4 regions of the Vreelandella aquamarina genome follow, and region 3 is predicted to be linked to each of the others. Evidence: predicted binding sites of a transcription regulator. Region 3 holds the regulator's gene; each other region holds the start of a gene.

Evidence for each region. The regulator sigma-54, encoded in region 3, starts transcription at its own class of promoters, with help from an activator protein. The targets are predictions, from matches to a motif close to TGGCACNNNNNTTGCTNT.
Region 1: a site for sigma-54 is predicted at 2,576-2,593, ahead of CTT34_RS12495 (HAD-IIB family hydrolase). Genes of this name have one in related genera too.
Region 2: a site for sigma-54 is predicted at 2,743-2,760, ahead of glnA (glutamate--ammonia ligase). Genes of this name have one in related genera too.
Region 4: a site for sigma-54 is predicted at 3,658-3,675, ahead of CTT34_RS17165 (amino acid ABC transporter substrate-binding protein). Genes of this name have one in related genera too.

Annotation. Positions count from the first base shown of each region.
Region 1 is NZ_CP024621.1:2,600,072-2,605,221, forward strand. It holds gene CTT34_RS12485 (methyl-accepting chemotaxis protein) at 1-273, shown strand, start outside; gene CTT34_RS12490 (glycosyltransferase family protein) at 326-1,546, opposite strand; gene CTT34_RS12495 (HAD-IIB family hydrolase) at 1,565-2,515, opposite strand; gene CTT34_RS12500 (OmpA family protein) at 2,896-3,969, opposite strand; gene CTT34_RS12505 (hypothetical protein) at 4,074-4,679, shown strand; gene CTT34_RS12510 (FlgO family outer membrane protein) at 4,819-5,150, shown strand, end outside.
Region 2 is NZ_CP024621.1:225,620-230,769, forward strand. It holds gene CTT34_RS01130 (alpha/beta hydrolase) at 1-621, opposite strand, end outside; gene CTT34_RS01135 (acyltransferase family protein) at 774-1,799, shown strand; gene CTT34_RS01140 (glycosyltransferase family protein) at 1,854-2,447, opposite strand; gene glnA (glutamate--ammonia ligase) at 3,004-4,410, shown strand; gene CTT34_RS01150 (DUF4124 domain-containing protein) at 4,517-5,050, shown strand.
Region 3 is NZ_CP024621.1:2,378,665-2,383,814, forward strand. It holds gene lptC (LPS export ABC transporter periplasmic protein LptC) at 1-490, shown strand, start outside; gene lptA (lipopolysaccharide transport periplasmic protein LptA) at 487-981, shown strand; gene lptB (LPS export ABC transporter ATP-binding protein) at 993-1,751, shown strand; gene CTT34_RS11575 (RNA polymerase factor sigma-54) at 1,857-3,272, shown strand; gene hpf (ribosome hibernation-promoting factor, HPF/YfiA family) at 3,370-3,678, shown strand; partial or broken gene ptsN (PTS IIA-like nitrogen regulatory protein PtsN) at 3,683-4,149, shown strand; gene rapZ (RNase adapter RapZ) at 4,207-5,127, shown strand.
Region 4 is NZ_CP024621.1:3,638,550-3,643,699, reverse strand. It holds gene CTT34_RS17180 (amino acid ABC transporter ATP-binding protein) at 1-92, opposite strand, end outside; gene CTT34_RS17175 (amino acid ABC transporter permease) at 178-1,278, opposite strand; gene CTT34_RS17170 (amino acid ABC transporter permease) at 1,299-2,489, opposite strand; gene CTT34_RS17165 (amino acid ABC transporter substrate-binding protein) at 2,574-3,599, opposite strand; gene CTT34_RS17160 (amino acid ABC transporter substrate-binding protein) at 3,814-4,839, opposite strand; gene speE (polyamine aminopropyltransferase) at 4,928-5,150, opposite strand, start outside.

The DNA.
Region 1 (5,150 bases), 220 kb from region 3:
CAGCAGCTCAGTACGCTGGTACAGGAAATCTCGGCAGCCACCATCGAGCAGAGCAGCGGTATCGAGCAGGTCAACCAGGCCGTGACGCAGATGGATCAAATGACCCAGCAAAACGCGGGACTGGTACAGCAGAGCAACCACGCGACCCAGCAGCTAGCGCAGCTAAGCACCCAGCTTCGCCACTTGGTGACTAACTTCAAGTTGAACAAAGAAACCCACCAGCCTGCCATTGCCGCGCCCGCAGCCCAACCCTCTTCCTTCAGCGACTTCTAATAGTCATAGCCCCCGCCCAACCAGGCGGGGGCTTGCTCACCTTATTTCCCAGCTACACCTTGCCCTGGTTATCCAACTCTACTGCTTCGTGCATTCGCGCCAGGATGTCGGGCACCGCAGCCTGTACGCGGTTCCAGCTAGGAATGAACGGCCGTTCGCGAGGGTTATCTAAGAATAAGTTGCCTGCTTCCAGCAGGTTGCTGGCAAACAGCTCTACCGCCTGCTCTTCACAGTGGCGATCCAAACTCAGGCCATTCATGGTGGCGTCGTGATCATAGGCTTCGATCAAATCGAGCGCTAAACGGTAGTATGTCGCTTTTAGCGTGCGGAAATCTTCACTGCTGAAGCTCACGCCTTGGGTGGCCAGCTTGCGGTACAGCGCTTTGGCGATATCCAGACTCATGCGATTCAGGCCGCCGTTGGCATCATCCTCGCTAACGGGCTGATGCTTGTGGTCGTAGGCATCGGCAATATCGACCTGACAGAGCTGGCGGTGTGAATAGTTACGCTGCAGTTCAGACAACACCCCAATCTCCAGGCCCCAGTCAGCGGGGATACGAATGCCCTCCAGCACATCGCTGCGCATCGCAAACTCTCCCGAGAGCGGATAACGGAAGCTATCCAAGTAGTCCAAATAGGGCAGCGGCCCGCATACGGTTTTGAGCGCTCGCAGTAGCGGCGTCACCATCAGCCGAGACACCCGGCCGTTGAGCTTTCCTTCGGCAATGCGGGGGTAATAGCCTTTGCAGAAACTGTAATTGAACCGTGGGTGAGCCACGGGATACATGAGCCGCGCCAGCAGGCTACGGTCATAGGTCAGAATATCGCAGTCATGCAGGCCAACCACCGACGAGCGGCCAGAGGCCAGCACGTATCCTGCGCAATACCACACGTTGCGCCCTTTGCCGGGCTCTAAGGCCCCTAAACCGTGGCTTTCCAGCTCGGCGTCTAGCTCACGCAGGCGTGGACCATCGTTCCATAGAATGCGGGTGTGCTGGGGAAGACGAGAGAAGAATTCGCGGGCATATAGGAATTGCTCACGGTCTGCCCGGTCCAGGCCGATCACAATCTCATTGAGATAAGGCACTTTCACCAGCTCATCGACAATGGCCGAAAGCGCTGGGCCTTCCAACTCGGAAAATAGCGACGGGAGTATCAACCCCATCGGACGACGCTTGGCAAACTGGCCTAGCTCCTGCTCTAGCGCCTCCACCGGACGGCGAGTGAGGTTGTGGAAATCGGTAATGACGCCATTCTGATGAAAATCACTCATACGCTGATCCCTCGTTGATTAGGCCGTAACGGACGCTTGGGTAGGTGCCGACGCTAATCGGCGGTCGTCTCGCCCCCACCAGTGGGCCACCCCCTCGGCCCAGCCTGTCGGCCCGGTTTCCTGAGTGCGATATAGCGCTGTATTCGTCGGCGTGACGGTCAAGTCGTGGCACCCTTTGATCACGACGGCCCGATCAACGGCATCGAGCATGGATATATCGTTCGGGCCGTCACCTAGTCCTAATGAGAGCGGCTCACGGCCACGCAACGCGGTAAAGCGTTTGATGAGCCAATCAACGGCGCTGCCCTTATCCGAGGCTTTCCCCATCACATGCCAAAAGCGTCCGCCTTGGGTGAGCATCAAGCCATCGCCTTTCAGCGCTAACCGGAAATTGGCCAGCGCAGCCTCGTCGTCTTCCCAAATAAGCGGCTCGCTGCCTTCACGCTGCCGGGCCGCTTTGGCGCGGGTTTCGTCTAAACCGGTGAGCGACATCACAGCCGCCATATCCAGTTCGCTCATCCGGGTAAAGCGCACGCCCAAACGCTTGCGCCAGACGTTCAGCCGTGCACGGATAAACCCCACGTCCACACCGGTGTGTTTCACGACAACGCCGTCCAGCCCGCTGCCAGGGCGATCTAACCGGGCGTGACACCAGCCCGGAGGCAGGCCAATCACAGCGCCGTTTTCCGCCACGAACGGCGTCGCCGTCAGGCCTAGTGCTTCACGCAGGGAGATCAGCTCGGCGCGGGTTTTACTGGTGACCGGGATCACGGGCACGCCCAGCTGTTTTAGGCGCGCCAACCAAGGCGCGGCAGGAGAGAAGTCGTAACTGTGGTGATCGAGCAGCGACCCATCTAAGTCGGTGACCACCAAGCGCGGCTGAAGGGCCGGGTCGGGGCTTCCTGGCGGCTGCTGGGTAAGGCTCGCCCCCTCAGAGTGGGCGGCTGTCGTGCGGGTGTGTTCGGTCATGACACCACCTTATTGCGTTCTTGAAAGCCGTTACGCGGACGTCGTTCTTAGATAAGCAATAAAGCAGAATGCATGCCAATAGCATTTAGATAATAAAAATCAAACGCTTGAAAAAAATCACGGTGCCATAACGACGGTAAGCACCAAAACAGGGCACCTAAAGTGCACCAGTACAGTGCGGGAAGAGGCTCGTAATAAAACGGCCCCGGAAGACATCTGCAAAAAAGTTGCACAAAGCCTTGGCAAACGCTCACAAATAGCTATACTCGAATTGTACCCACTGACAACCTTGTACACCCCCTCACCTGATGTCAGTGGGCTGCAGTGAGCCAAGCCCTTTCATGCCCGCCTCCCCCGGCGGGCTTTTTTTGACCACACTGCTACTCCACGTGAATCACTACCTCGACGCGGCGATTGCGTGCCCGCCCTTCTGCCGTGCTGTTATCTTCCAACGGCTGCGTCGCCGCAAGCCCCACGGCCCGCAGCCGCTCAGGCGCAACACCGGCCGCTTCCAAGGCTTCGACAATGGCAATCGCACGGGCGCTAGAGAGCGCCCAGTTCGAGGAGAACTCTGGGGTATTAATGGTCTGGCTATCGGAGTGGCCCTCAACCCACACTTCACCGTCATAGCGCTGAATCGTCTCCAGCAGGCTACCTACCAGCGATGAGCCGCCTTGTGTCAGCTCTGCCGTCGCCGAGGGGAAAAGCAGCCTGTCCTGCACGCGTAGGCTGATCCCTTCGGCCACCCGGGAGACTTCGACACCCTCCAAGTTGGGCAAATAGGGGGACGCCTCTACCCGCTCGGCCAAGTTTTCCGTGAGTGCTAGAGCGCTACTGATGGCCTCGTCGCTGACCTCTTGTACATTCACGGGGGGGCGATCCGTGAGAAGTACCATGTAATCCGCTAAGGGAAGCGGCGCTGGCGGATCCTCTTCCCGCACCAGAGGCGTGGGCAGCCTCGTCGTTGACGACGAAGGCGCAGACGCCAACGCGGCTTGCAGGGTGTCGATGAGCGACGCTACCCGCGTAGGCTCTGATGGTGATGCAGAGTTCACCGCCTCTTCCGGCAGCGCCAGTAACGGCGGCACGCTGGGCACCACCTCGGCTCGCGGGGGCAGCCCTGCCACGCCCAAGGCGGCGCTGATCGCCATGGGGCTGAGCTCACCAGGCACCACCACTGGCATTGGGGAGCGCGGTGGGCGACGCTCATCCAGTAAGGCAGGCAGCGGCACTTCCAGCGGTGTCGCCAGGCCTGTGCTCGTGTCCACTTCCGCGTCATCGGGGGTCCAGTCGGGGCTTGTGACCCCGGCAGCCGCAATAATGATGACGAATAGGGCGACCAGCAGCGTCATAATATCGATATAGCTGATCATCCAGCCGCTGTTGCTATCGTCCTCAGGGTACGTCGACATCAGGGAGTCATGACGTGGGCCGCTGCGGTGGTCCTCAAGCATGGGAGTGATTACTCATTCAAGTTTCTAACCTCGTGGCCGATCTATGCTAAGCATGGCAAACTAGTCTATCAAAAAGCCGATTAGTAGCGATAAGGAACTACCAGGTGCGCACTCGTCCTATGTCACACCCCATTGTCGATTTTTTACGCCCCGTTGGCCTGGGACTTGCGAGCCTGATGCTCAGCGGCTGTTTTTACGCCAGCACTTCTCAGGCCCCCATTGCCACAACATACCCCTACACGGAACAGCAAAAAATGCAGGCCGCCCAGCATTGGGAAGTGCTTGCTCAGCATGAAGCCGCCGGCATCCTATCCAGCGAGCGGGTGCGCTTTCGTGACCTACACATTGCGGCGCCGGAACATGAGCAGTACGGCTCATATTACAGCGGCGGGGAATTCGAGCGTGGTTTTAGAACACTGTTGACCAGCGAGCTAGTATCCGGTGGTGGCAGCGTGACGACTCAGCCTCGCGCTAACGGCGCCACCATCCAAATCGACGTGGAAGTGGTCGAACACCGGGATCGCGGCTATACGCGCCCCCCTTCGGCGCTTACACCGCCTTGGCGAGTGGCATCGCGGTGGCCAGTATCCCGTTGGGCAACTGGAGCGAGCCAGCATTGGCACTCATTCCGGCGGCCATGGTGGCCGACACTACCAACGGTAGCTGGACAGCCAAGGGTAATGAAGAAATCATCATCACCACACAGATAGTGGAACAGGATCAAATCCTCTACTCTTCCTCCAATATCTATTACATTAATTCGGGTGATCGTCGCCAATATGCCCCGCACCGGGTCCCTAGAACCCCCACGACCCCGACTGTTTCTATCACTGATACTTGGTAATGTTTATGTCTTTACGTTCGATTTTTGCATTAACGTCGGTGCGCCTGTTTCGCGCTGACGTTTTGGCTGCACTTTGCATGACGTTACTGCTGACGGGCTGCGCTAACTTGGGCAACAACGCTCAGCCTCAAGAACCAGAACCTGACCTGTCAGAGCTCGCCCATGAAGCGGCAGAGCAGATGGTGATGAACAACCCCGACTTGACCCGCTACAGCCCGATGATTGCGGCCACCTTTGTCAGTATCGACAACCTCAGCCAATCCTCGACCTTTGGTCGGATCAGTTCTGAGATCATGGCCTCGGCCCTGGCCCAACAGGGTATGCAGGTTCGCGAAGT
Region 2 (5,150 bases), 1.7 Mb from region 3:
CAAATGGGCAGTGTAATTGAGCCGCTCCCAGAGCGTCTGATCGAACGCCCCTTGCGCGTTCAAAAACGCCGGATGCCGGTGGGCTGACGAATTCTCAGGCGGGGCGGGAACGTAGCTGGCAGGGCTGAGGGCGGCCGCAGCGGCGAACAGCTCCGGCCGTTCGAGGGCGAAGTTGACGGCTCCATACCCTCCGGCCGAGAGTCCGGCGACGCCGCGCTGCTGGCGTGTCGTGCCGACATGATAGGTTGCCTCGATATGCGGCATCAGGTCGTTGAAAAAGGCGCTGCGGGCGGCTTCGTTATATCCGTCGACCCACCAGCTGCGGCTGCCGGGCATCACGAATACGGCCGGGGGCACATGTCCCGCGTCGATCAACCGGTCGGCGGTTTTGGGAAGGTTCCCCTTGGTGGCCCAGTCGAGCTCGTTACCAAACGAGCCATGCAGTAGATACACCACCGGATAGGGCATCGAGGCGTGTGGATCATAATCGTCCGGTAAATAGACCGTGTACGGATAGTCGTACCCTAGGGTGGGCGAGAAGAACTGTTCACGGTACACGTCGCCAGCCAGGGTCGCGCCGCTGAGCATCAGCCCGCTCATCACGCCGATCGTCGTGCTCATCCAGCGGATAAAGCGAGCGAGGGAAAAGTGTCTGCGCACGAAGCCTCCAGGAATTTACCGTCGGTTAAAGGGTCGGACAGCGGTGTAACCCGGCCTGTTCATTGCCGTAAGCCCATACATCAGCTTAGCAGCGGTGGTTTGGTGGAGGTTCGATGCAAAAAATCGAGGAGATCTATTGGCTGCGCGCTTACGGCTGTGTCGCCGTCTTTCTATTCCATTGGCTTGATCATATCAACCAGCGTGTGGATAACGTCGCCACGGACCTGATGCGCATACCGCTGGTGCTGGGCACACCGGTCTTCCTGTTCATTTCGGTCTTCGTCTTTGCCGTTCGATACGATCAACAGGTGCCGCCAGGCTTTCTGCTGCAGCGGGTGAAGTACGTCATGTTGCCCTATGTGGTGTACGGAAGTATCTACTCCACGGCCCTGTGGTGGCAGCTGGCGGGAAGCGAGAACGCCGTGGGGTTTTGGGAAAATGCCAAAGTCTATTTTCTTTACGCCGAGTGGCATGGCTACTTTTTGATTATCGCCATGCAGTTCTATGCGGCGTACTGGGCGTACACGCGCTGGCGGCTATGGCGCTATCACCCGGTACCGTGGCTGGTGGCTGCCTGCTGGGTGAGCATGGCGTATTGGGGCTTGGCCTATGCCTTCGAGATCGAGCCGCCGGGCTACTTGCTCTGGGTGGCACCGCTGGGCTGGGTGTATCTGTTTTTTTTGGCCCTGGTTCTGGTGCGTTACTACCCGTTAACGCCCTCGGCTACGCTGGTCGAGCGGCCCGTATGGCTGCAACTCCTTTCCCAACCGCGTTGGCTTTTCCTGTTCGTCGGCGTAATCGTGCTGGCCACGTTCGAGCATTGGCTGGCGTTCTCGTCGAAGGAAGTCTGGGTCATTCCCTTCTTCGTGCTGTTCACCCTGGCGCTGATGCGTGGCTTGAAAGGACGCAGAGCGCCTGGCTGGGTGCGCTATATCAATGCTTACTCGTTTGGTATTTATCTGGCGCATCCGATGTTTTTCACGCTCACCGATACGTTCGTGGGCGTGACGACACTGCCGCTGGTGGTTTACGCGGTGCTGCTCATCGTCGTAGGCAGCGTTGGCTCTATTTTGCTCAACAAAGCGGCCAATACCACGACGATGGGGGCCATGCTGTTGGGTAAGCGGTTGAAGGTATGAGTGCAGGGTAGGGTAGGTGACAGGGCGGGCATCGATGCGCGGAACCAGAAAAGGCTAGGGCGAGGTGGATGACTGGCTGTTTGGTGAGCCACGGGCCAACCCCAACGATTCGCCGCTCAAGGTTTTAAGCCGGGTCGGGCAAGCGTAAAGGCGCTGTAAAAAATCGAGCAGGGCTGGCTCATCCAGCTCGGGATCGAAGCCACCAATGCGCTCCAACCAGGCGCGCCGAATGGCAATGTAGGGCGGTACGGACACGGCCGTACTGAGAAAGTGCAGCAGCAATCGCTCCGAAAACCGGGGCGTAGCCGCGTTGATGAGCAGTGCATCCATCGCCGTGTTGAGCTGCGGATAGAGCAGGTACCAAAGCTGTGCCGCCATGGGTTCTTTATGCAGCGCAATCAGCAGCCACTCTGCTTGACTGATATAAGCCGCTTGATTGAGGCGCGCGCCGAGCATTTGCGAGGGGGTTACCAGACAGTGGGCATGATAACGCTGTTCGAGGGCGGTGAGCCGCTCGTCCGCCTGCGCGCAGGTGACGATGATCGGCATCACATGGTCGGCCAGGCCGGACTGGCGAATGGAGCGCAAGTGGCGCGGTAGCAAAGCTCCTGTCACTGAAGCGTCTACGATAAAGCAAACCGTACCCATGCACGCGGCTTCCTTTTGTTATGAAGCGTCTCCGATTGTAATTTATTGTAGATGTGGGTTTCTTTGCGTAGCAAGAGAAACTTTTTTAACAACAGGGAGGTGCAAGTGCCTCTCCTCTAACCAATTTGGTGCGTTCTGTGGCTTGAATGCACTATTTTTGTGCATATGAGACACGAGATGCCCTTTCCGTACGAAGCGTGACGATGTGTTGCCACATTAAGACGCAGACGTTTAGTGATTTTTCGTATTTAAAAACAATGGCTTGTTATTTTTTATGGCCATTATGGTGCAGGGTTGGCATGCTCTGTGCTTATGAATCATAGATAGTTTCATCAGCGGCTATTGAAGCGTAGGCAGACGCCTCCAGGCGTGCTACAACGATAGCCGGTCTGAAATGATCGCTGGGCGGTTTGTTATCCATCGTCAGACAAACGTTAAGCGAACAAAAAAGACAAACGCGCCACATGCAATTGCGTGTTGAACGATTTGTTGAATAACACTTTTATCGATAGCTTACAGTTACACGCTTTAAGCCACGCTCATACCGGAGGACACTATGTCAGCCAAGACTCTCGCGCTAATCGAAGAACATGATGTTAAGTGGGTAGATCTGCGTTTCACCGACACGCGCGGTAAAGAGCAGCACGTCACCGTACCGGCACGTGACGTGAACGAAGAGTTTTTTGAAAATGGCCAGATGTTCGATGGCTCTTCCATCAACGGTTGGAAGGGCATCAACGAGTCTGACATGATCCTGCGTCCGGAAGACGGCACCGGTTTCTTGGACCCCTTCACCGAAGACGCTACCCTGATTCTGCGTTGCGACATCATCGAGCCGGCGACCATGCAGGGCTACGATCGCGACCCGCGCTCCATCGCTAAGCGTGCCGAAGCGTACCTGCAGTCTACCGGTCTGGGCGACACGGCCTTCTTCGGTCCGGAGCCGGAATTCTTCATCTTCGACGAAGTACACTGGAAAGCCGACATCCAAGGTGCCATGTACAAAATCACCTCTGATGAAGGTGCATGGGCGACCAGTAACCAAGTCGAAGGTGGCAATCTGGGCCACCGTCCCCGCGTGAAAGGCGGCTACTTCCCGGTTCCCCCGGTCGATAGCTTCCACGATATCCGTGGCGCGATGTGTAATACCCTGGAAGCGATCGGTCAGACCGTCGAAGTTCACCACCACGAAGTAGCTAACGCGGGTCAGAACGAAATCGGCGTTAAATTCAACACGCTGGTGAAGAAAGCTGACGAAGTTCAGGAAATGAAGTACGTGATCCACAACGTGGCACACGCTTACGGCAAAACCGCTACCTTCATGCCGAAGCCGCTGGTAGGCGACAACGGTTCAGGTATGCACGTACACCAGTCGTTCTGGAAAGATGGCCAAAACCAGTTCGCGGGTGACGAGTACGCGGGCCTGTCTGAAATGGCGCTGTACTACATCGGTGGTATCATCAAGCACGCTCGTGCCCTGAACGCCTTCACCAACGCTTCTACCAACTCGTACAAGCGTCTGGTGCCGGGCTTCGAAGCACCGGTCATGCTGGCCTACAGTGCCCGTAACCGTTCTGCTTCTATCCGTATTCCGTACACCGCTAGCCCGAAAGGCAAGCGTGTAGAGACTCGCTTCCCTGATCCGACTGCCAACCCCTACTTGGCGTTTGCAGCGATGCTGATGGCGGGTATCGACGGTATCAAGAACAAGATCCATCCTGGCGATGCCATGGATAAGAACCTGTACGACCTGCCGCCGGAAGAAGGCAAGTCCGTACCGACCGTTGCTAACAGCCTGGATCAAGCGCTGGAAGCACTCGATGCTGACCGTGCGTTCCTGACCGAAGGTGGCGTGTTCACCGACGACATGATCGATGCCTATATCGAACTGAAGATGGAAGACGTCGAGCGTATCCGCATGACGACTCACCCGATCGAGTTCGACATGTACTACTCTTGTTAAGAACGGTCTTTAATGACGGTGCTAAAATCACCCTTGCGGTGTGATTAGCCAGAAAACCCCGCCTCGGCGGGGTTTTTTTATGGAAGCGAATACGCAGGGGCTAGTAATGATGAGCAGACGACGTTTGCAACACAAAATAGGCTTATCCACAGCGGCAGTGCTTCTACTGTGCCTATGGGTAAGCGTGGCCCAGTCGCAAACGGTGTATCGCGTGGTGGATGAGCAGGGCAACGTGACGTTTACCGATAACCCTGAGCGGGGTGGGGATGCCATTACGCTGGCACCGCTGCCCAGCATGCCATCGGCGTCGCGCCCTTCTACAGCGGCACCGCGAAGCCTGGGTAGGCCGGGTCAGCCGTTTATGCCTTATGACCGTTTTACGATTGCTAATCCCGCTAGCGGTGCTTCCGTGCGAGGCGGTATGACGCCAGTGGAAGTGCAGGTGGTGCCACCGCTGCGAGACGACCATCAGATTCAACTGCTGGTGAATGGCGAACTCAGCCAGTCGGCCCTGCATAGTGACGCTTTCTGGTTGGCAGGCTTGCCTGCAGGGGCGCACCAAGTGTACGCCGAGCTGCTGGATAGCCAGGGCCGTGTGCAGCACCGCACCGATCCGGTGACTATTTTTATCGCTGAATAGTCTTGTGCACTATAATGGTGCATTAGGGCGGCGAGGGCGACAGCGCATTGCGCTATAAAGGCTCGCCATGCGCCCGTCATCTGCCCACAAGCCGTGCAAG
Region 3 (5,150 bases):
GGGTGAGATCGATCAGGAGGCCCGTGCCCAGGAGCCTGGGCATGTGTTGGAGAACGCCGAAATTACCCTGTTTGGCGAGACAGGCGCTATCCAGCAGTCGCTGGTCACGCCTCGACTGGTCCATACGCCTCAAACGGCCATGACCGATGTCATGTCGCCGCGCGCGACGCTGTTCGACAGCGAACAGCGGGAGTGGCTGGCCACGGCAGACACCGGCACCTTGAATACCGATTCCCAGGCCCTGACGCTAAGAGGGTCTGCCCGGCTACTGGCTCCCGAAGAGGGCTGGCAGCTCGACACGCAGCAATTAAACTACGATGGCGTGACGCGCCATGCCTGGAGCGATACGCCCGTGCTGTTGCAGCAGCCGCCGCAGCGCATGGAAGCCTCCCGCATGGACGTTTGGCTCGATGACAGCCAAGTCCGCCTGACCAATAACGTGCGCGGCGTCCACCCGCCTGCCACTCGTAACCCTGAGGAGTCGCGATGAACGCCTCTCTCCGCACTGCACTCTTTGCGTTAACCCTACCCCTCGCCACGGCGGCCATGGCACAAAGCCAAGCCCCCATCGAGGTCGAAGCCGACCGCCTGGACCTCGACCAGCGCGCTGGCACCGCTGTTTACTCAGGCAACGTGGACATTCGCCAGGGCGAGATGCAACTGCGCGGCGAACGCGTCGAAATTCAGCGCAACGACGCAGGCGAGCTGTCACGTGCTATTGCCACGGGTGAGCGCGCCTACCTGCGCAATCAGCTCGAAGATCAAGAAACCCCCATGGAGGGCTGGGCGCGTCGTATCGTTTACCATGTCGCCGAACGCCGTGTCGAGCTGATCGACCAAGCCGAACTGACCCAGCAAGGCGACCGTTTCCAAGGGGGGCGTTTGGAGTACTTCATCGACCAGGAAGTGGTGCAAGCACGCTCCGACGTGAGCGGTAGCGACAACCAGCGCATTCGCATGACTCTTCAGCCCGAACAATAGGGAGCGGCCACGTGGCAGCATCAACCTCTGCAGATTCCGCACCTGTCAAAACGCTCTACGCCCATCACCTAGCGAAGAGCTACAAACGCCGTCGGGTCGTGAAAGATATCAACCTGGAAATCGCTCAGGGTAGCGTCGTCGGCCTGCTGGGGCCCAACGGGGCGGGTAAAACCACGTCGTTTTACATGATCGTTGGACTGGTCAAATCCGATGCCGGTAGCGTCGGTATCGACGACGTCGACCTGACTCATGCGCCCATGCATGAGCGCGCCATGGCCGGGATTGGCTACCTTCCCCAGGAAGCCTCCATTTTCCGCAAGCTCTCGGTGGCCGATAACATCATGGCGATTCTCGAGACGCGCAAAGCGCTGGACCGCAGCGCTCGGGAAGCACGCCTCGAGTCACTGCTCGAAGATTTCCATATTACCCACATTCGCGACAACCTGGGCATGAGCCTCTCAGGGGGCGAGCGCCGCCGAGTGGAGATCGCTCGCTCACTCGCTACCGAGCCCGCATTCATTCTGCTCGACGAGCCGTTTGCCGGGGTCGACCCTATTTCAGTGGGTGAAATCAAAACCATCATCCGCGCACTGAAAAAACGCCACATCGGCGTCTTGATCACTGACCATAACGTGCGCGAAACCCTGGATATTTGTGACATTGCCTACATCGTTGGCGACGGCCATATCATCGCCAGTGGAAACGCCCAGGAGATTCTCAATAACCAGAAGGTTCGTGATGTCTATCTAGGCGCAGACTTCCGCCTCTAAACACTGGACTGACCAAACTTTTCTTTTAGTGGCATGCTTATTGCACTTGCACAGAGCCATAACTCGCTCTAGGGTGGAGCTTTCTGATTAACGAGTGGTTCTCAGATGGTCATGAAAGCTTCTCTCCAATTGCGTATCGGCACACAGCTGACCATGACACCTCAGCTGCAGCAGGCCATTGCCCTGCTACAGCTCTCCACGCTGGACCTCCGTCAAGAAATTCAGCAAGCGCTGGACGCTAACCCCATGCTCGAACAAGAGGATGAGTTTGGCGAACAGGCTGTTAGCGAGCCTCAAGAGGCCGAGTGGTCGGACAGCATTCCCAACGAACTCTCCGTAGACAGCGACTGGTCGGACACCTACCAAGACATGGGTAGCTTGGGCGGTAGCAGCGAAGGACCCGACTTCGAGCGCCAAGCCGCAGGCCAAAGCCTTCATGGCCATCTGTTATGGCAATTGGCCATGACCGACTTCTCTCCCCGCGACTATGCCATTGCCGAAAGCCTGATCGATGCACTGGATGCCAACGGCTATCTCACTCAACCGCTCAACGACATCCGCGAAGGCCTCAAGGCGCAAGGCCACGACAGCCTGAGCCAGCGTGAAGTAGAAAACACCCTGTTGCGCTTACAACAGTTCGAGCCCACCGGCGTGTTTGCCCGTGACCTGCGCGAGTGCCTAATGCTTCAGCTGGCCGCGCTGCCTGAAGACACCCCGCTACTGATGCCCGCAAAACGCTTGGTGCGTCAGTTTCTCGAAGCCTTGGGCAAAGACGATTTACGGCTACTCAAGCGCCGCCTGAGCCTGGATGACGAGCAGTTGGACGACGTCATCCGTTTAATTCGCAGCCTTGACCCACGCCCAGGCAGCGCCTACGGCGTGACCGACGACAGCTATATCACGCCCGATTTGGTCGTGCGCCATGACAACGAGGGCTGGCACTTAGAGCTCAACCCGGAGGCGCTGCCGCGCCTGCGTATCCAGCCCGATTACGCCAGTTTGATCAAACGTGCCGACAAGAGCCAAGACAACCAGTTCTTGAAAGAGCACCTCCAAGAAGCTCGCTGGCTGATCAAAAGCCTTTCCAGCCGTAATGACACGCTTCTGCGAGTAGGTCGTGAAATCATCGCCCGCCAGATCGGCTTTCTAGAGCACGGCGAAGAGGCCATGAAACCGCTGATCCTGGCCGACATCGCCGAGGCCGTGGAGATGCACGAGTCCACGATCTCCCGCGTGACGACGCAGAAATTCATACATACGCCACGAGGCGTGTTCGAGTTGAAGTACTTCTTCTCGAGCCAAGTCAGCGGCCACGATGGCGGCGATAGCCACTCCAGCACCGCCATCCGTGCACGGATCAAAAAACTGATACAAGAGGAGCCGTCGGGTAAACCGCTCTCCGATAGTCGCCTGGTGACCCTCCTTGAGGAGGGAGGCATCAGCGTTGCCCGGCGTACGGTGGCGAAATATCGCGAGTCGATGGGTATTCCCTCGTCCAGTGAGCGCCGCCGTTTACGCTAGTTAAACGGTAGAGCGTGACAAACTCGACGCAGGGGCTTTGCAATAGCGCAAAAAGGGTTACAATCGAAGTACAGCCCGATGGATAAGGAGCACGTCAATGCAAGTAAACATCACTGGTCATCACGTTGAACTGACTGACGCCTTGCGTGACTACGTTAACGAAAAGCTGGAACGCGTCGAACGCCACTACGACAACATCACCACGGTGCAAGTGACCTTATCTGTCGAGAAGGAACGCCAGCAGGCAGCCTGTACGCTGCATGCCGCCGGTGCCGACCTTCATGCCGAAGCCCTCGATAACGACATGTATGCCGCTATCGATGCGCTCGCAGACAAAATCGATCGTCAACTCGTTAAACACAAGGAAAAAGCACAAGCTCGCGCCCAGGGCGCAGGCGTGCGTTAACTCAATGACGTTGGAAACCATCCTCCCCCGGAGCGCGTACTCTACGACGTGCCCGGGGGCAGCAAAAAACGGGTGCTGGAGTTTTTCAGCACCTTCATCGCCCAAAACACACCCAGCCTCGATAGCCAAGAAGTGTTTAGCCGCCTGATTGGACGCGAGCGTCTCGGCAGCACGGGAATTGGCAACGGCGTTGCCATCCCCCACGCACGTAGCCCGCACTGTAGCTCGCCCATCGCTGGCTTTTTGAAACTTGCCGAGCCGGTCGATTTCGATGCCATCGATGGCGACCCAGTCGATCTAGTGTTCGTGTTGCTCGTACCCGAAGAGGCGGACGACACGCATCTCGCTCTGCTTGGGCAAGTCGCGACGATCATGAACGATGCGAATACCCGTCAACAGTTACGCAAAGCCAGCAGTCAAAAAGAGTTATTGACCCTGATGACGGCCAAGATACGCGAACAGGCCGCGTAAGATACTCACACGTCCATCACTGTTTATTTCCTACGCTCATACGCCAAGAGAGACGCTATGCAACTGGTGATCATTAGCGGCCGTTCGGGGTCCGGTAAATCTATCGCCTTACAAGCGCTGGAGGATCTTGGCTATTATGCGATCGATAACTTACCTGCCATGCTGCTGGGCTCGCTGATCGATGAGCTACGCGCTCAAGGCGAACGCACCCGTATTGCCGTTAGCATCGATGCGCGCAACCTCCCCATCGCGCTGGAGCGTCTGCCAGCGCTGTTGGAAGAGCTACGCCAGCGAGACATTCGTTTTCAGGTGATCTATCTAACCACGGACGCACGCATTCTGCTGGAGCGCTACTCCGCCACTCGTCGTCGCCACCCCCTCACTCGCGACAGCGAAATGACGCTGGAAGAGGCGATCAACAAAGAGGAGGAGACGCTACATGAAATACGCGATCTCGCCGATTTATTGATCGATACGTCTCGGCTCTCCGTCCACGATTTGCGCCGCCGCATTACCGATCAAGTGGCCCACCAGCGCCAGCATCAGCTCACGCTCACCTTTGAGTCCTTCGGCTATAAACGCGGCGTTCCGCTGGATGCGGATTTGGTCTTCGACGTACGCTGTCTGCCCAACCCATACTGGGACCCTACCCTTCGGCAATATACTGGCCGCGATGCCAATATCGTCGCTTTCTTGAGCGGTTACCCGGTAGTGGAAGCCATGGCCAGCGATATTCAGGCTTGGCTGGAGAAGTGGTTACCGGCCTACCAAAACAGCCAACGTAGCTACATGACCGTAGCTATCGGCTGCACGGGCGGCCAGCACCGCTCCGTCTACATGGTGGAGCAGCTCGCCCAGCGGCTCGTTAAGCAGACCGGAGAAGTGCAGTTGAGACATCGCGAACTGGGGCTGCAGTACACGCTGAGCGAAGAGCCCGTGGCGCCAAGCCCCACCACCGCGACCACCCGTACGCCCTAAGCCTTTTTATTCAAAGACCCACT
Region 4 (5,150 bases), 1.3 Mb from region 3:
ACGATCCGCTCGCCGCGTTTCACTTCCAGATAAATGTCGCGCAGCACGTGGAAATCGCCGTACCACTTGTTCACGCCGCGCATTTCTACCATCAGATCGGAGGGGCTGGTGCCAGGGGTGTTGGTGGCTGCTTGAGTCATGTCACTATCCTGCTAAAAATCGTTGATGAAAGCGGCGTTAGCGCTTGTGGCCGGTATGCAGCTTGCGTTCTAGGTACTGGCTGTAGCGCGACATGCTGAAACAGAAAATCCAGAACATGAAGGCAGCGAACACGTAACCTTCCAACGAGAAGCCGAGCCAGCGTGAGTCGGCCAGGGCCGCTTGCACGATCCCTAAAAGGTCGAAAAGCCCGATGATCATGACCAGAGTGGTGTCTTTGAACAGCGAAATGAAGGTGTTCACGATACCTGGGATCATCATCTTCAGCGCCTGGGGAAGAATGATCAGCCCCATGCGCTTCCAGTAGGTCATGCCGAGGGCAGCCGCCGCCTCCTCTTGGCCCTTGGGAATGGCTTGCAACCCACCGCGGATGACCTCGGCCATGTAGGCGCTTTGGAACAGCGTCAAACCGATCAGCGCCCGCACCAGGCGGTCTACGTTCATCTCGGAAGGCAGGAACAGCGGCAGCATTACCGAGGCCATGAACAGCACGGTGATCAGCGGCACTCCTCGCCAGAACTCGATAAACACCACGCAGAAACTTTTGACGATCGGCATGTTGGAGCGTCGCCCCAAGGCCAGCACAATACCGATCGGCAGCGCGCCCACCATGCCCACCGTGGCCAGCAGCAGTGTCAGCATCAGGCCACCCCAGCGGTGCGTCGGCACCTGGGGAAGGTCGAAGTAGCCGCCGTAGAGCAGTATGAACGACAACACCGGGAAAACGACCAGCGCAAAAATGGCCACCCAGCGTTTGAAAGGCAGTTTGGGAATCGCCAGCCAGCCGATTAGGGTAAAGAACATGGCGAACACGATATTGGCGCGCCAGATCTCTTCGCTGGGGTAGAGGCCATAGATGAACTGGGTCAAACGGGCGTTGATAAAGACCCAGCAGGCCCCTTCCCGTGAGCAGTCGTCGCGGGTGGTGCCGACCCAGTCGGCGTTGATGAACGCCCACTGCACGGTGGGTACCACCAGCAGATAGAGAATGTAGAGGCCAATCAACGTGAAGATCGTATTGATCGGGCCGTTGAACAAGTTGGTGCGCAGCCAAGCAATGGCGCCCACGGAGCTGCTGGGCGCCGGTCGCTGCTCGATCATGGTTTGATTATGAATCATGTGTGGCTCCTCGCCTCAGCCTAGCGTTCAACCAGCGCCACACGGGCGTTGAACCAGTTCATGAACATGGACACCAGCAGGCTGATCGTCAGGTAGACCGCCATGGTCATGGCAATGACCTCGATGGCTTGGCCTGTCTGGTTCAGCGTGGTCCCTGCAAACACCGATACGAGGTCCGGATAGCCAATGGCCGTAGCCAGCGACGAGTTTTTGATCAGGTTCAAATATTGGCTGGTGAGCGGGGGAATGATGACTCGTAGCGCCTGAGGAATGACCACCAGGCGCAGCACTAGGTTACGCGGCAGGCTCAGGGCTTGAGCCGCTTCGGTTTGGCCATGAGAAATGGCCTGAATGCCGGAGCGCACGATCTCGGCAATGAACGACGCCGTATAGATCGATAGCGCAAACCATAGCGCCAGGAACTCGGGAATCACCGTGATGCCGCCGCGGAAGTTAAAGCCGCGCAGCTCGGGCATTTCCCAGGTGATAGGCACGCCAGTGACGAACATGACCAGCAGCGGCAGGCCAAAGATCAGCGCAAAGGAGATCCAGTACGCGGGAATGCGCTGCCCCGTGGCCTCCTGACGGCGCTTCGCCCAAATCACCAGCGCGATACTGGCTGAGATGGCGACCACGAAGGTGACAGGAATCAGCCCAAAGCCTGATTCGAACAGCGGCTCAGGCAGGTAAAGCCCGCGCACGTTAAGGAACACGGCTTCGCCAAATGCCAGGCTTTCCCTCGCGCTGGGGAGCGCCCGCAGCACGGCAAAGTACCAAAAGAAGATCTGCAGCAGCAGCGGGATATTACGAAACGTTTCGATATACGCCGCCGCCAGTTTGGCGATCAGCCAGTTGGGCGATAAACGGGCGATACCGACAATGAAGCCAATGAGGGTGGCGGCAATCACGCCTAGCCCGCCCACCAGCAGCGTATTCAATAGGCCAACGAAAAAGGTGCGGCCATAGGTGCTTTGGGAGGAGTAGTCGATCAGACTCTGTACGATCCCAAAGCCGGCGGTATTACTCAGGAAGCCAAAGCCTGTGGTGATACCCCGAGAGGAAAGGTTGTCTTGCACGTTGCCGACGATATAGAACAGAAAGGCGATGACAGCGGCAATCAGCAGACATTGGAAGATGAGCGCACGTTTGGCGCGGTCTCGCCAGAACGGTGGCTTTTGGCCAACGGGGCGAGCGTTAGGTCTTACGGACATGGGTGGCGTCTCCGCGATACGGAAGGTCAATCAAATGGCCCGCCAGGACCCAAAGGGGTGGCGGGCCGGGGTCAAGCGAGACGCTTAGCGAATCGGCGGTGCGTACTGGAAGCCGCCTTGGTTCCACAGGGCGTTGACACCACGTTCGATTTCCAGCGGTGAACCCATACCTACGTTGCGCTCGAAGCTTTCACCGTAGTTACCCACTTGGCTCAGGATGTTGTAAGCCCAGTCGGCTTCGAGACCCATGCCTTCACCGTAGTTACCGTCCTGGCCGAGCAGACGCGCCACGTCCGGGTTCTCGGAGCTGAGCATCTCTTCAGCGTTTTCGCTGGTGACGCCGTACTCTTCACCGTTGATCATAGCGAATAGCGACCACTTCACGATGTTGAACCACAGATCGTCACCCTGACGCACGACCGGACCCAGCGGCTCTTTCGAGATGACATCCGGCAGAATCATGGCGCCCGCCGGGTCGTCGAGCTGAATGCGCAGGGCCGCCAGCTGAGAGGTGTCAGACGTCAGAACGTCACAGCGGCCTGCCTGGAAGCCACCGACGGTTTGCTCAGAGGTATCGAAAACGATGGGGTCGAACTCCATTCCGTTGGCACGGAAGTAGTCCGCTAGGTTCAGCTCGGTGGTGGTACCGGATTGGATACAGATCGCTGCGCCATCCAGCTCGGCCGCGCTGGTAATACCGAGGTCGCGAGATACCATGAAGCCCTGGCCGTCGTAGAAGTTAACGCCGGTGAAATTTAGGCCCAGGGTAGTGTCACGGGTAGTGGTCCAGGTGGTGTTACGAGAAAGAATATCCACTTCGCCAGACTGCAGCGCGGTGAAACGCTCGACGGCGTTCAACGAGATGTAGTTGACGGCATCCGCGTCGCCCAGTACCGCAGCGGCGACGGCGCGACAGACGTCAACGTCCAGGCCCTGCCAGTTGCCGTTATCGTCCGGGGCGGAAAAACCTGGTAAGCCGTCGCTCACGCCACACTGAACGGCACCACGCTCGCGGGTATCTTCCAGCGTATCGGCTTGGGCGGTGGCAACGCCCGCAAGAGTGATCGCGCCTGCAGAGGCCAGAAGTACCAGGTGTTTCTTATTGATCATGTTGTGTTCCCCTTCCTCGATTTTAGTGTCGTTATGCATGGTGATGCATCACTAAAAGCTAGCAAGGAAGGTGCCAAAAAAGATATGTCGGCAAATTCAGCGCTTTTCAACGTAAAATCAGCGAATTTAACGAAGGTCTTGGTGCAAAAAAGTGCGCCAGCGGCTACGCATTGCGCCTTTTTGGTGCGCAGCCGCTGGCGAGTGACCGAGCGCGCTAGCGAATGGGCGGCGCGTACTGAATCCCACCATCCTTCCACAGGGCATTCAGACCACGGGCAATGTTGAAATCAGAGTCCGCGCCCACGTTGCGGTCATAGATGTCCGCGTAGTTACCGACCTGTTTGACGATTTGGTAAGCCCAATCTGATTGTAGGCCCATGGCTTCGCCAAAGTCGCCGTCTTGCCCCAGCAGGCGCATCACATCGGAATTTTCTGAGCTTAACTGTTCATCCACATTGGCTTGGCTGACGCCCAGCTCTTCAGCGTTCAGCATGGCAAACAGCGACCACTTCACGATGTTGAACCACTGGTCATCGCCTTGGCGCACGGCGGGGCCTAGCGGCTTTTTGGAGATAATTTCGGGCAATACTACGGCCATATTGGGGTCGGCCAGTTGAATGCGCTGGGCGTAGAGCTGCGAGGCATCCGAGCTCAATACGTCGCAGCGGCCGGCTTCAAACCCAGCAATCGACTGCTCAGGTGAATCAAACACCACCGCATCATAGGTCATGTTGTTAATGCGGAAGTAGTCGGAAAGATTGAGCTCGCTGGTGGTGCCTGACTGGGTGCAAACAGCGGCCCCATCCAGCTCTTTGGCGCTCTGTACGCCGAGGTCGCTGGCCACCATAAACGCCTGGCCGTCGTAATAGCTGACGCCAGTGAAGTTCATCCCCAGCGTGGTGTCGCGGCTGGAGGTCCAGGTGGTGGTGCGGGAGAGTACGTCCACCTCGCCAGACTGCAGCGCGGCAAAGCGTTCCACTGAATCTAACGGCACGAAATTGACCTTGCTAGCATCGCCCAGCGCAGCGGCGGCAATAGCGCGACACACGTCGGTGTCCAGGCCGCGGTATTGGTCATTATCGTCTAACGATGAAAAGCCGGGCTGGGCCGCATTAACACCGCAGCGCACGCTGTCGCGCTCTTGAATGGCCTCAAGGGTATCGGCCATGGCCGTGGCAGGTACCCAGAGGGCCGGGGCTAATAGAGTGATTCCCAATCCTAACCAACGCGTGGTGTTCATTTGTTATTCCTTAACGTCGAGCGCAGCAACACTTGCGCATAAAAAAGGCCGGGCAGAGCCCGGCCTGATGCATGACGTTACCGCGAAGTTATGCGAAGGCTTTACGCATAAAGGGCGGCAGCGCCAGGGCACCACGGTGGGCATCTACTGTGTAGTACTGTAGCGGCATTTCGTGGCTGGCGGCAGCCTCTTCACGGAAGCTTTCAACGTTGGTGCTTTTGCCTGCTAGCGTCACGCTCCACCAGCCGGAAGGGTAGACCGGCTGGGGGAAGGGCAGGGTGGCCACGCTATCAAAGCCAGCTTCGCGCATG